3 regions of the Streptomyces sp. NPDC002671 genome follow, and region 2 is predicted to be linked to each of the others. Evidence: riboswitches for the same ligand, from Rfam matches in the RefSeq annotation. Region 2 holds a riboswitch; each other region holds the start of a gene.
The links. A riboswitch is a leader RNA that binds a small molecule or an ion and turns the genes downstream of it on or off. The one in region 2 is predicted to bind cobalamin.

Region 1 (3,253 bases), on a different contig from region 2:
TCGGCGATCCGCGTGGAGAGCGCCTTGGCCTCCGGCGAGTCGAAGGGCACACGCAGCTTGAAGAAGACGTCCTGAAGGCCCATCGCGCCGAGGCCGACGGGACGCCACTTGGCGTTCGACCGCCCGGCCTGCTCGGTCGGGTAGAAGTTGATGTCCACGACCCGGTCGAGGAAGGTGACGGCGGTGCGGACGGTCTCGTCGAGGCGCTGCCAGTCGATGTCCCCGTCGGCCACGAAGGCACCGAGGTTGACCGACCCCAGGTTGCAGACCGCCGTCTCGCCGTCGTCCGTGACCTCCAGGATCTCCGTGCAGAGGTTGGAGGAGTGGACGACATGACCCGGCAGGGCCGTCTGGTTCGCGGTGCGGTTGGCGGCGTCCTTGAAGGTCATCCAGCCGTTGCCGGTCTGCGCGAGGGTGCGCATCATGCGGCCGTACAGGTCGCGGGCCGGGATGGTCTTCCTCGCGAGGCCCGCCTGCTCCGCCTTGCGGTAGGCGGCGTCGAACTCCGCGCCCCACAGGTCGACCAGCTCGGGCACGTCGGCCGGGGAGAACAGCGACCACTGCTCGTCGGCGTTCACGCGGCGCATGAACTCGTCCGGGATCCAGTGCGCGAGGTTCAGGTTGTGCGTCCGGCGGGCGTCCTCACCGGTGTTGTCCCGCAGTTCCAGGAACTCCTCGATGTCGGAGTGCCAGGTCTCCAGGTAGACGGCCGCGGCACCCTTGCGCCGGCCGCCCTGGTTCACGGCGGCCACCGAGGCGTCCAGGGTCTTCAGGAACGGGACGATGCCGTTGGAGTGCCCGTTGGTGCCACGGATGAGCGAACCGCGGCTGCGGATCCGGGAGTACGACAGCCCGATGCCGCCGGCGTGCTTCGAGAGCCGGGCCACCTGGTGGTAGCGGTCGTAGATGGAGTCCAGCTCGTCCAGCGGGGAGTCGAGGAGGTAGCAGGACGACATCTGCGGGTGCCGCGTGCCGGAGTTGAAGAGCGTGGGGGAGGAGGGCAGGTAGTCGAGCCGGCTCATGAGCCCGTAGAGCGCGGCGACTTCGTCGACGGAACGGAGGGTGTCGTCCTCGGCGAGCCCGGCGGCGACCCGGAGCATGAAGTGCTGGGGCGTCTCGATGACCTTGCGGGTGATCGGGTGCCGGAGCAGGTAGCGGCTGTGCAGGGTGCGCAGGCCGAAGTAGCCGAAGCGGTCGTCGGCGTGCACGTCGACCAGCGCGTCGAGCCGCTCGGCGTGCAGCCGTACGAACTCGGCGGTGCGGTCGGCGACGAGGCCCTCGCGGTGGCCCACGGCGACGGACTCGGTGAAGGTCGTCACGCCCTGCGAGGCGGCCTCGGCGCGGATGGAGATCGTCAGCAGCCGGGCGGCCAGCCGGGAGTAGGCGGGGTCCTCGGAGATGAGACCGGCGGCGGCCTCCGTGGCCAGCTCGCGCAACTCCGCGATGACATCCGGCACGGCCCCGTTCGCGGACCGGCCGCGCAGCGCGGCGGCGGCGACCCGGCCGGGGTCGGCGTCAGGGAGGTCGGCGGTCAGCTCGGTCAGGGTCCGCAGCAGCGCGGTACCGGGACCGTCGTTCTCCACCGGGGCCGCGATCGCCTGGGTGGCTGAAGCCGGTTCGGCTGGCGCGATGGTCACGTGGGGCTCTCCCTCGCTCGGCACGGGGCCTGGCGGAGGGCAGGGGACGGCACGAGCGCGCACGGCGTCGCGTCCACCAGCCCACTCCGCGAGGCCCGGACGTCTGAAGACACCCGGACCGGACGGCCGGGCGCACGCTGCCGACAGGTCCTCGGACTGACGCGAGTGCGTTCCGCTTCAGGCGGCCACGCACAAGTACACCGTTGCGGGACAGTTCCGGATTCGCACCGGATTCCCCTGCGGCGACAGCGAGGACGAGCATACATCTAGTGCCGGGCTGTCGTGGCACCCCCACATGTTGTGTCTCATGCGTGGCGCGACGGCTTCACAGCGTCAACTCGTAGGTGAGGAGAGTGACGTCGTCGAGTTCCGGGACGGGGTTCCAGTCCCGTTCCGGCACGCGGACGAAGCGCAGGCGTTCGTAGAGGCGGTGGGCGGTGTGCATGGTGCGCTGGGTCGACAGGACGACCGCCGTGCAGCCCTCGGTGGCCCGTGCGCGCTGCACGCAGGCGCGTACGAGGGCCTCGCCGGCGCCCCGGCCGCGGGCCGCGTGGGCGACGGCCGGCATCCGGATCTCGGCCTCGCCGCGACGGGCGATGTCGGCCACCGGACCGCCGGACGGCACGAAGGCGACGCCGCCGAGGAGGGTCCGTGAGTGGGTACGACAGCGGGCCGCCGTGGTGCGTGGTTTTCGGCGGCCCGCTGTGCGTGTGGAAGTCCTAGGGGGTTGCAGTGGGAGCCAGTTCCGCCTGTGCCCCCGCATCGCCCGCGTCCGCCGTGTAGTCCTCCGGCCGCGTCTCGTCCAGGCCCTCGGGGGCCTTGACGGCCTTCAGGACGAGGGTGAGGGCGACCGTGACCGCCACGTTGAGCACGAACGCCGTCAGGCCGATGTAGCCGATCTCACCGATGCCCGGGATCTCCTTGGCGTTGCCGCCGAAGTGCTTCTGTGTCGGGGAGGCGATCCCGTACGCGGCGACCGTGCCGTACACCATGCCGGCCGCCCAGCCGGCGAGCAGCGCCCAGCGGTGGAACCAGCGCGTGAACAGGCCGCCGACCAGCGCCGGGAAGGTCTGCAGGATCCAGATGCCGCCCAGCAGCTGGAAGTTGATGGCCACTGTCTTGTCCATGGTGAGGACGAAGACCAGCGCGCCCACCTTCACCAGCAGCGACACGAGCTTGGAGACCCGGGTCTCCTGCCGGGGCGTCGCGTCGGGGTTGATGAAGTCCTTGTAGATGTTGCGGGTGAAGAGGTTCGCCGCCGCGATCGACATGATCGCCGCCGGCACCAGTGCGCCGATGCCGATCGCCGCGAAGGCCACGCCCGCGAACCAGTCCGGGAACATGTCCTCGAAGAGCTGCGGGATCGCCAACTGTGCGTTGGTGACCTTCACTCCGGCCGCGATCGCCATGAAGCCCAGCAGGGCCAGCAGGCCGAGCATGAGAGAGTACAGCGGCAGGATCGTGGTGTTGCGGCGGATCACCTCACGGCTCTTGGACGACAGGGTCGCGGTGATCGAGTGCGGGTACATGAACAGGGCCAGCGCGGAGCCGAGCGCCAGCGTGGCGTACGTCCACTGGCCCGCCTCCGGCGGGGTGAGCGCGCCGTGTGGCTTGCC
Region 2 (3,253 bases):
ACCGGCCCCCTCACAGATCACCGCGTCATACGTGCCCCGCAACTCGGCCAGACAGTCCAGGACCGTGCCGAGGAGCTTCTGCTGGCGCCCCCCGTGGTACCCGCGTGCGCTCAGCTCGCCCACCGGCTTGCCGAGCAGCACCACCTGGCTGCTCTGTTCGCCGCCGGGCTTGAGCAGGACCGGGTTCATCAGCGCGGTCGGCTCCACGCGGCAGGCCTGCGCCTGCATGGCCTGCGCCCGCCCGATCTCCGCGCCCTCGCGGGTCACGAAGGAGTTGAGGGACATGTTCTGCGCCTTGAAGGGCGCGACCTTGACGCCCTGGCGCACCAGCCACCGGCAGATCCCGGCCGTCACGACGCTCTTGCCGGCGTCGGAGGTGGTGCCGGCGACGAGGAGACCCCCGTTCACTTCCCACGTCCCTTCAGGCTGTTGACGAGGAGGCGCCCGGCGACCGTGGTGCCGAGCGCGAGCAGGCCGACGCGGCGGGAGAGCCGTACGGCCCGGCCGATGTCGGGGACCTGGACGGCTCGTCCGGTGTCCCCGCCCAGCACGGGCCGGTGCTCGACGCGCCCGCCGTAGGAGAGGGTCCCGCCGAGCCGCACGCCGAGGGCGCCCGCGAACGAGGCCTCCACGGGCCCGGCGTTGGGGCTCGGGTGCCGGCCCGCGTCCGCCCGCCATGCCCGGACGGCGCCGCGCGGGTCGGGTCCGGCGACCGCGGCGAGTACGGCGGTCAGGCGGGCGCCCGGCCAGCCGGCGAGGTCGTCGAGGCGGGCGGAGGCCCAGCCGTAGCGGCGGAAGCGGGGGGACTTGTGACCGACCATCGCGTCCAGGGTGTTGACGGCCCGGAACCCGAGCAGCCCCGGCACCCCGCCGACCGCGCCCCACACCAGGGCGCCCACGACCGCGTCGGAGGTGTTCTCGGCGACCGACTCGACCACCGCGCGCGCGATCCCGGCGGCGTCGAGCGCCTGCGGATCCCGGCCGCACAGATGAGGCAGCCGCGCCCGTGCCGCCTCGGTGTCCCCGGCCTCCAGGGCGCGCCCGATGGCACCGGCCTCCCGGGCCAGCGAAGTGCCCCCGACCACGGCCCAGGTGGCGGCGGCGGTCAGTGCGACGGTGGCGGCGGGGGAGCGGCGTACGGCGCGCTCGGCCGCGGCGCCCAGCGCGACGGCGCCGCCCGCGCAGACGGCGGTGTGCAGCGCGCCCCAGCCGCGGTGGTCGTGCCACAACGCGCCTTCCACGGCGGTGGCCGCCCGTCCGAACGCGGCGACCGGATGCCCGCGGCGCGGATCACCGAGGAGCAGGTCACCGAGGAGCCCGGCGGCGGCGCCGTAGGCGTAGGAGCGGCCGTACGCGCGAGAGCGATCGGCACCCATCGGTTCAGCCGGTCACGGAAGCGACGGCGGTTGTGGCGGTGGTCCTCGATCTGCGGCCGAGCATGGCGATATGTGTCCTCACTCAGGGTGTCCACGCCCTGGTTCGACGAGATCCGGCGGTGAGAGTTCCTGGCTCCCGGGGTGTTCTTCCCCGGTGACAGTGGCGGGACCGCGCCGGATTCGCACCGGCTTCCTCTCTTGCCGCCGTACATGGCCTGGGCAGTCCACCACGCGCCCGGAACGGCCGTCAACTTGCCGTTGACCTGCACGGGGAGAGTGTGCTGAGGCCCACATGGACGGCGTGCGGGCATGCGTAAGGCTCCTCTCCGGAGCGAGCCGGTGAGGAGCCTTACGGGGCCTTGCTGAGCCTTACGGGACCTTGCGGACGGTCGGTCAGGCCTTGTGCATGATCAGGTAGATGCCGTACGCCACCGCCGCCGCGCAGGCCGCGAAGCAGACGTAGGCGCCGGTCACGGCGAGGGCGGCGGAGTTGCCCTGTGCCGCGGCCCTCTCCCTGCGGGACAGGCCGTTGACGCCGAGCGTGAACAGGGCCACCAGGCCGACGGTGAACGCGAGGCTGACGCCGAAGACGGAGCCGAGAGCCGCCCAGTCGATCTTCATGATGCTTCCTTAGTAACCGGGGTTGCTCGGGGTCAGGCGGTGGCCGACAGGTCCTCGGCGACCGTGCCCGCCGGGGGCGGGGTCACGGCGGCGATGGCGGTGGTCACCACGCCGGCCGGCTCTGCACTGTCGGTGTCGTTCACGTTGCTGTGGTCCACGACCTCGCGGCGGGAGAACTTCCAGATCGCGGCGCTCGCGGCGACCAGGAAGACGCCGACGACGGCGGTGCCCCAGTCACCGAGGTCGGTGAGGGACTCGGCGCCCGCGCCGACCAGCGCGGCGGCCGGGAGGGTGAGCACCCAGGCGACGGCCATCCGGGTCGCGGTGGACCAGCGGACCACACCGCCCTTGCGGCCCAGGCCCGCGCCCATCACCGAGCCGGAGACGACGTGGGTGGTGGAGAGGGAGAAGCCGAGGTGGGAGGAGGCCAGGATGGCGGTGGCGGCGCTGGTCTGCGCGGCGAAGCCCTGCTTCGGCTCCAGGTCGGTCAGGCCCTTGCCCATGGTGCGGATGATGCGCCAGCCGCCGATGTAGGTGCCGAGCGCGATGGCCAGGCCCGCGGAGAGGATCACCCAGGTGGGAGGGTTCGAGCCGGGGGCGATGGAGCCGCCCGCGATCAGCGCGAGCGTGATGATGCCCATCGTCTTCTGCGCGTCGTTGGTGCCGTGCGCGAGGGAGACCAGTCCGGCGGAGGCGATCTGGCCGGCGCGGTAGCCCTTGCGGGTGGCCTCGGCGTCGGCGTTGCGGCCGATGCCGTAGGAGAAGCGGGTGGCGAGCATCGCGGCGCCGCCGGCCACGATCGGGGCGGCGACCGCCGGGAGCAGGACCTTGGTGACCAGGACGTCACCGTGGACGGCGCCGAAGCCGGCGGAGGCGACGGTGGCGCCGATCAGGCCGCCCATCAGGGCGTGCGACGAACTGGACGGCAGCCCCACCAGCCAGGTCAGCAGGTTCCAGAGGATCGCGCCGACCAGGGCGGCGAAGATGACCTCGGGGCGGATGCCGTTCTCGTCGACGAGCCCCTTGGAGATCGTGTTGGCGACCTCCACGGAGAGAAAAGCGCCTACAAGGTTGAGTGCGGCGGACATGACCACCGCGACCTTGGGCTTGAGCGCACCGGTCGAGATGGTCGTGGCCATCGCGTTGGCGGTGTCGTGGAAACCGTTCGTGAAATCGAACGCGAGTGCGGTTACCACCACAATCGCGAGGATCAGCGAGAAGCTTTCCATTTACCCAGGCAATCTTTCGAGGTCATT
Region 3 (3,253 bases), on a different contig from region 2:
TAAGTACGACCCCTCCCTGGGCAGCTTCATCAGCGTCGACCCCGTCTTCGAGGCGACCAAGCCGCAGGAACTGGGCGGGTACACCTACGCCGCGGACAACCCGATCAACAACAGCGACCCCAGCGGTCTGGAAAGCTGCTACCCGGTGTACTGCAGCGGGGACCACGGTACGTACGGCGACCTGCCCCCGATCCCGCCGCCCCCGAGCGGCGACGGTGGTAACGGTGGCCACCACGGCGGTGGCGGCGGCTGCGACTCCGCCTGCCTGGCAGCCCTGGAAGCGCTCCAGCACCACGTCTGGAAGGACGACTCGAACGAGAAGCTGGTGCACTCGGCGCTCGCGGCCCAGCTCAAGGCGTACGTCATGACCATCGCCGGCAACAGGCACCCCTGCCAGGCAGGTGCGAGCGTCGCGTCCGGCACCATGGCGGCCTGCAACTACCTGGGTGGCAACTCACCGCAGCTGAGCTGGCAGGATCTGCTCAAGCTCTGGGCGGGTGGCAAGGGCGCGAACGTCCCGTTCGACGCCGGCAGCCCGCTCACCCAGCAACTGGCGACGGACAAGCACAACATGGGCATCATCCGGCGACTGAAGGAGAAGCTTGAGGCCGACGACTTCAGCGCGGACATCAACGCCCTCGGCGGACAGGACGACTACGTCGACGGCAAGAACCTGGGGGAGAAGCTGGGCAACTTCCCGAAGGACATGCTCGGAATGGCGACCAACGGCCACCACGGTACGGAGACTCCCGACGCCTTCACCGGCGGCTACGACGTGGTCTACCAGGTGGTCAACGAGAACCGCAGCAGTCGCAGCTTCACGGTGGCGTTCGCGGCCTTCAACGACACGGGGACCGCTTCACTGATCCACTTCGGGATGCCGGACGTGAAGCAGGGCTACGGCGGTGCCAGTGTGTACCAGACCTACTACTGGACCATGGAGGTGCACTGAGATGACGCAGCGCCCTGGCGGACTGTCGGACGCCCGGCCCGACAGCCTCTGGCGTCCGGCCCGCTGGGCGCTGCTCCTGGTGCTCGTGCTGTCGTTCGCCACCACGCTGCTGCGCGTCGTACCGGCCTCCGGGTCGACGCGCGAGCTGGTGGCGGACATCAAGGCCGGCCGGACGCACTCGGTGCAGATGGACGCCGAGGGCACGGATGTCACGGTGCGCTGGAGCACCGGTCCGCTCGACGAGCACAGTTACGTCTACCGTCCGGCCGGCTTCGTCGCGGGCACCGACGAGGCCGCCCGCGACTTCAGGGCGACCGTGACCCGGGCGGCGGGCGCCTCCGCGGAGCGGATCCGGTTCCGCGACTTCGACGCCACGTACGGCGCCGGGGGCCTGACCCTGCTGGTGCCCGTCGCCTACGTCCTGCTCACGCCGTGGACGTGGCTCAGGTACCTGGCGATCCTCACGGGGGTGGTCGTCCTGGCCCGGATGCTCACCGCTCGGCGGCACCGCCTGGCCAGTGGCCCCGCCTGGGCCCTGGCCGGGCTCATCACGGGGGCGGGTTTTCTGGCTTATCTGTGGGCCGAATCCGGGTCCGGGCCCAGGGAGTTGGCGGCCGTGACCGCGACTCCGCGCTGGTGGCGTGCGTGGCTGGCCGCGCTGGCCACCGGTGCGGGGATGGCCGTGCTCGGAGCCGCCGTCCTCTTCGCGGCCGGGCGCTTCTGACTCCGTATCACTCGAGCGCGGACGGATTCTGGCGAGAGAAGAAGATCACGTCCGCCGGTGCGGTCTTGGCCATGCACGCGACACGCGGTACGGTCTGTCCGAATCGACGACGGTACGACGGAAGCCGGTGGGAATCCGGCACGGTCGCGCCACTGTGAGCGAGGCGCCCCTGGCGGCTCGTTAGTCAGACCCGTGGCTGTCGTCCTGTGCACCACCGAGATGGGACGCGAACTCCCAGAGGAGGTTCTGCCATGGCGCAGACCGTCGCCCAGCCGACCGCCACCACCCCCGCCGTACCCGCCACGCTGCCGCTGAAGGCCATCGCTCCCTGGGCGGTCTTCTTCGGCATCCTGATGCTCGTCCTGCTGTACTTCGTCGGTGCCGAACAGGGCGCCTCCTCCGTGTTCAACGGCACGGACGTCCACGAGTGGGTGCACGACGCCCGCCACCTGCTCGGTTTCCCCTGCCACTGAGGCCGGGGCACCGCACTCACATGAACTCCGCAACAGTAAGAAAGCTCCTCGTGCGGGGCATGCTCGCCGGCCTTGCGGCCGGCGGGCTCGCCCTCGTCATCGCCTACTTCCTCGGCGAGCCGAACATCGACAGCGCGATCAGCTACGAAGACGCCCACTCCCACGGGCACGAGATGGAAGTCGTCTCCCGCTCCCTGCAGTCCACCGCGGGCCTCGCCACCGGTGTCCTGGTCTACGGGGTGTCCTTCGGCGGCATCGCCGCGCTCGCCTTCTGCTTCGCCCTCGGCCGGGTCGGCCGCTTCTCCCCGCGAGCGACCGCGCTGCTGCTGTGCGGCTGCGCGCTGCTCGCGGTGTACGTCGTGCCGTTCCTGAAGTACCCGGCGAGCCCGCCGTCGGTCGGCGACCCGGACACGATCGGCAAGCGGACCACCCTGTACTTCCTGATGATGCTGCTCAGCGTGCTCCTCGCGATCGCCGCCGTGATCGTCGGCAAGCGGCTAGCGCCCTCGCTGGGCAACTGGTACGCCACCGTCGCGTCGGTGGCCGGCTACGTCCTCCTGATCGGGCTGGCCTTCGCCTTCCTGCCGGTCATCAACGAGGTGCCGAAGGACTTCTCGGCCACCCTGCTGTGGCGGTTCCGGCTCTCCGCCCTGGCCATCCAGGTCACCCTGTGGTCCGGCTTCGGTCTGCTCTTCGGTGAACTGGCCGAGCGGCTGCTGTCGCCGAGGCCCGCGGCCTCCCCCGCGGGGCAGGCGCTCTCGCTTCACTGACCCGGTACGGCCCCCAGGGCGTGCCCCAGTCGCAGGTTCCAGCGGCCGGACCGGCCGGTGATCTCCGTCGCCGTGAGCGGCGGGACGTCGATCCGCCAGAACGCCGGTCCGGGCGCGTCCAGGACGTTCACCGTCACCGCCCGGATCACCTCCGGCTCGACCACGGCCACCATGCGCCCGTCGGCCCGGCCGCACGCCTCCAGCCACTGCGCGACCCGCTCGCACAGGTCCCGTACCGACTCCCCGCCGTGCGGCGCGGCGCCCGGGTCGGACAGCCAGTGGGCCACCGCTTCGGGTTCGGCGGTGCCGACCTCTTCGAGGGTCCGGCCCCGCC

Region 1: it holds a riboswitch for cobalamin, as region 2 does, so the genes downstream of both, ACWD35_RS16000 (ribonucleoside-diphosphate reductase subunit alpha) here and ACWD35_RS35715 (cobalamin biosynthesis protein) in region 2, are expected to answer to the same signal.
Region 3: it holds a riboswitch for cobalamin, as region 2 does, so the genes downstream of both, ACWD35_RS01715 (CbtB domain-containing protein) here and ACWD35_RS35715 (cobalamin biosynthesis protein) in region 2, are expected to answer to the same signal.

What each region holds. Positions count from the first base shown of each region.
Region 1 is NZ_JBSFVU010000009.1:100,437-103,689, reverse strand. It holds gene ACWD35_RS16000 (ribonucleoside-diphosphate reductase subunit alpha) at 1-1,637, opposite strand, end outside; cobalamin riboswitch at 1,763-1,899, opposite strand; partial or broken gene ACWD35_RS15995 (GNAT family N-acetyltransferase) at 1,963-2,283, opposite strand; gene mctP (monocarboxylate uptake permease MctP) at 2,357-3,253, opposite strand, start outside.
Region 2 is NZ_JBSFVU010000032.1:37,184-40,436, forward strand. It holds gene ACWD35_RS35710 (cobyric acid synthase) at 1-408, opposite strand, end outside; gene ACWD35_RS35715 (cobalamin biosynthesis protein) at 405-1,376, opposite strand; cobalamin riboswitch at 1,480-1,621, opposite strand; gene ACWD35_RS35720 (hypothetical protein) at 1,770-1,997, opposite strand; gene ACWD35_RS35725 (anion permease) at 2,030-3,226, opposite strand.
Region 3 is NZ_JBSFVU010000001.1:393,113-396,365, reverse strand. It holds gene ACWD35_RS01725 (RHS repeat-associated core domain-containing protein) at 1-952, shown strand, start outside; gene ACWD35_RS01720 (hypothetical protein) at 954-1,676, shown strand; cobalamin riboswitch at 1,770-1,891, shown strand; gene ACWD35_RS01715 (CbtB domain-containing protein) at 1,928-2,149, shown strand; gene ACWD35_RS01710 (CbtA family protein) at 2,170-2,919, shown strand; gene ACWD35_RS01705 (histidine phosphatase family protein) at 2,913-3,253, opposite strand, start outside.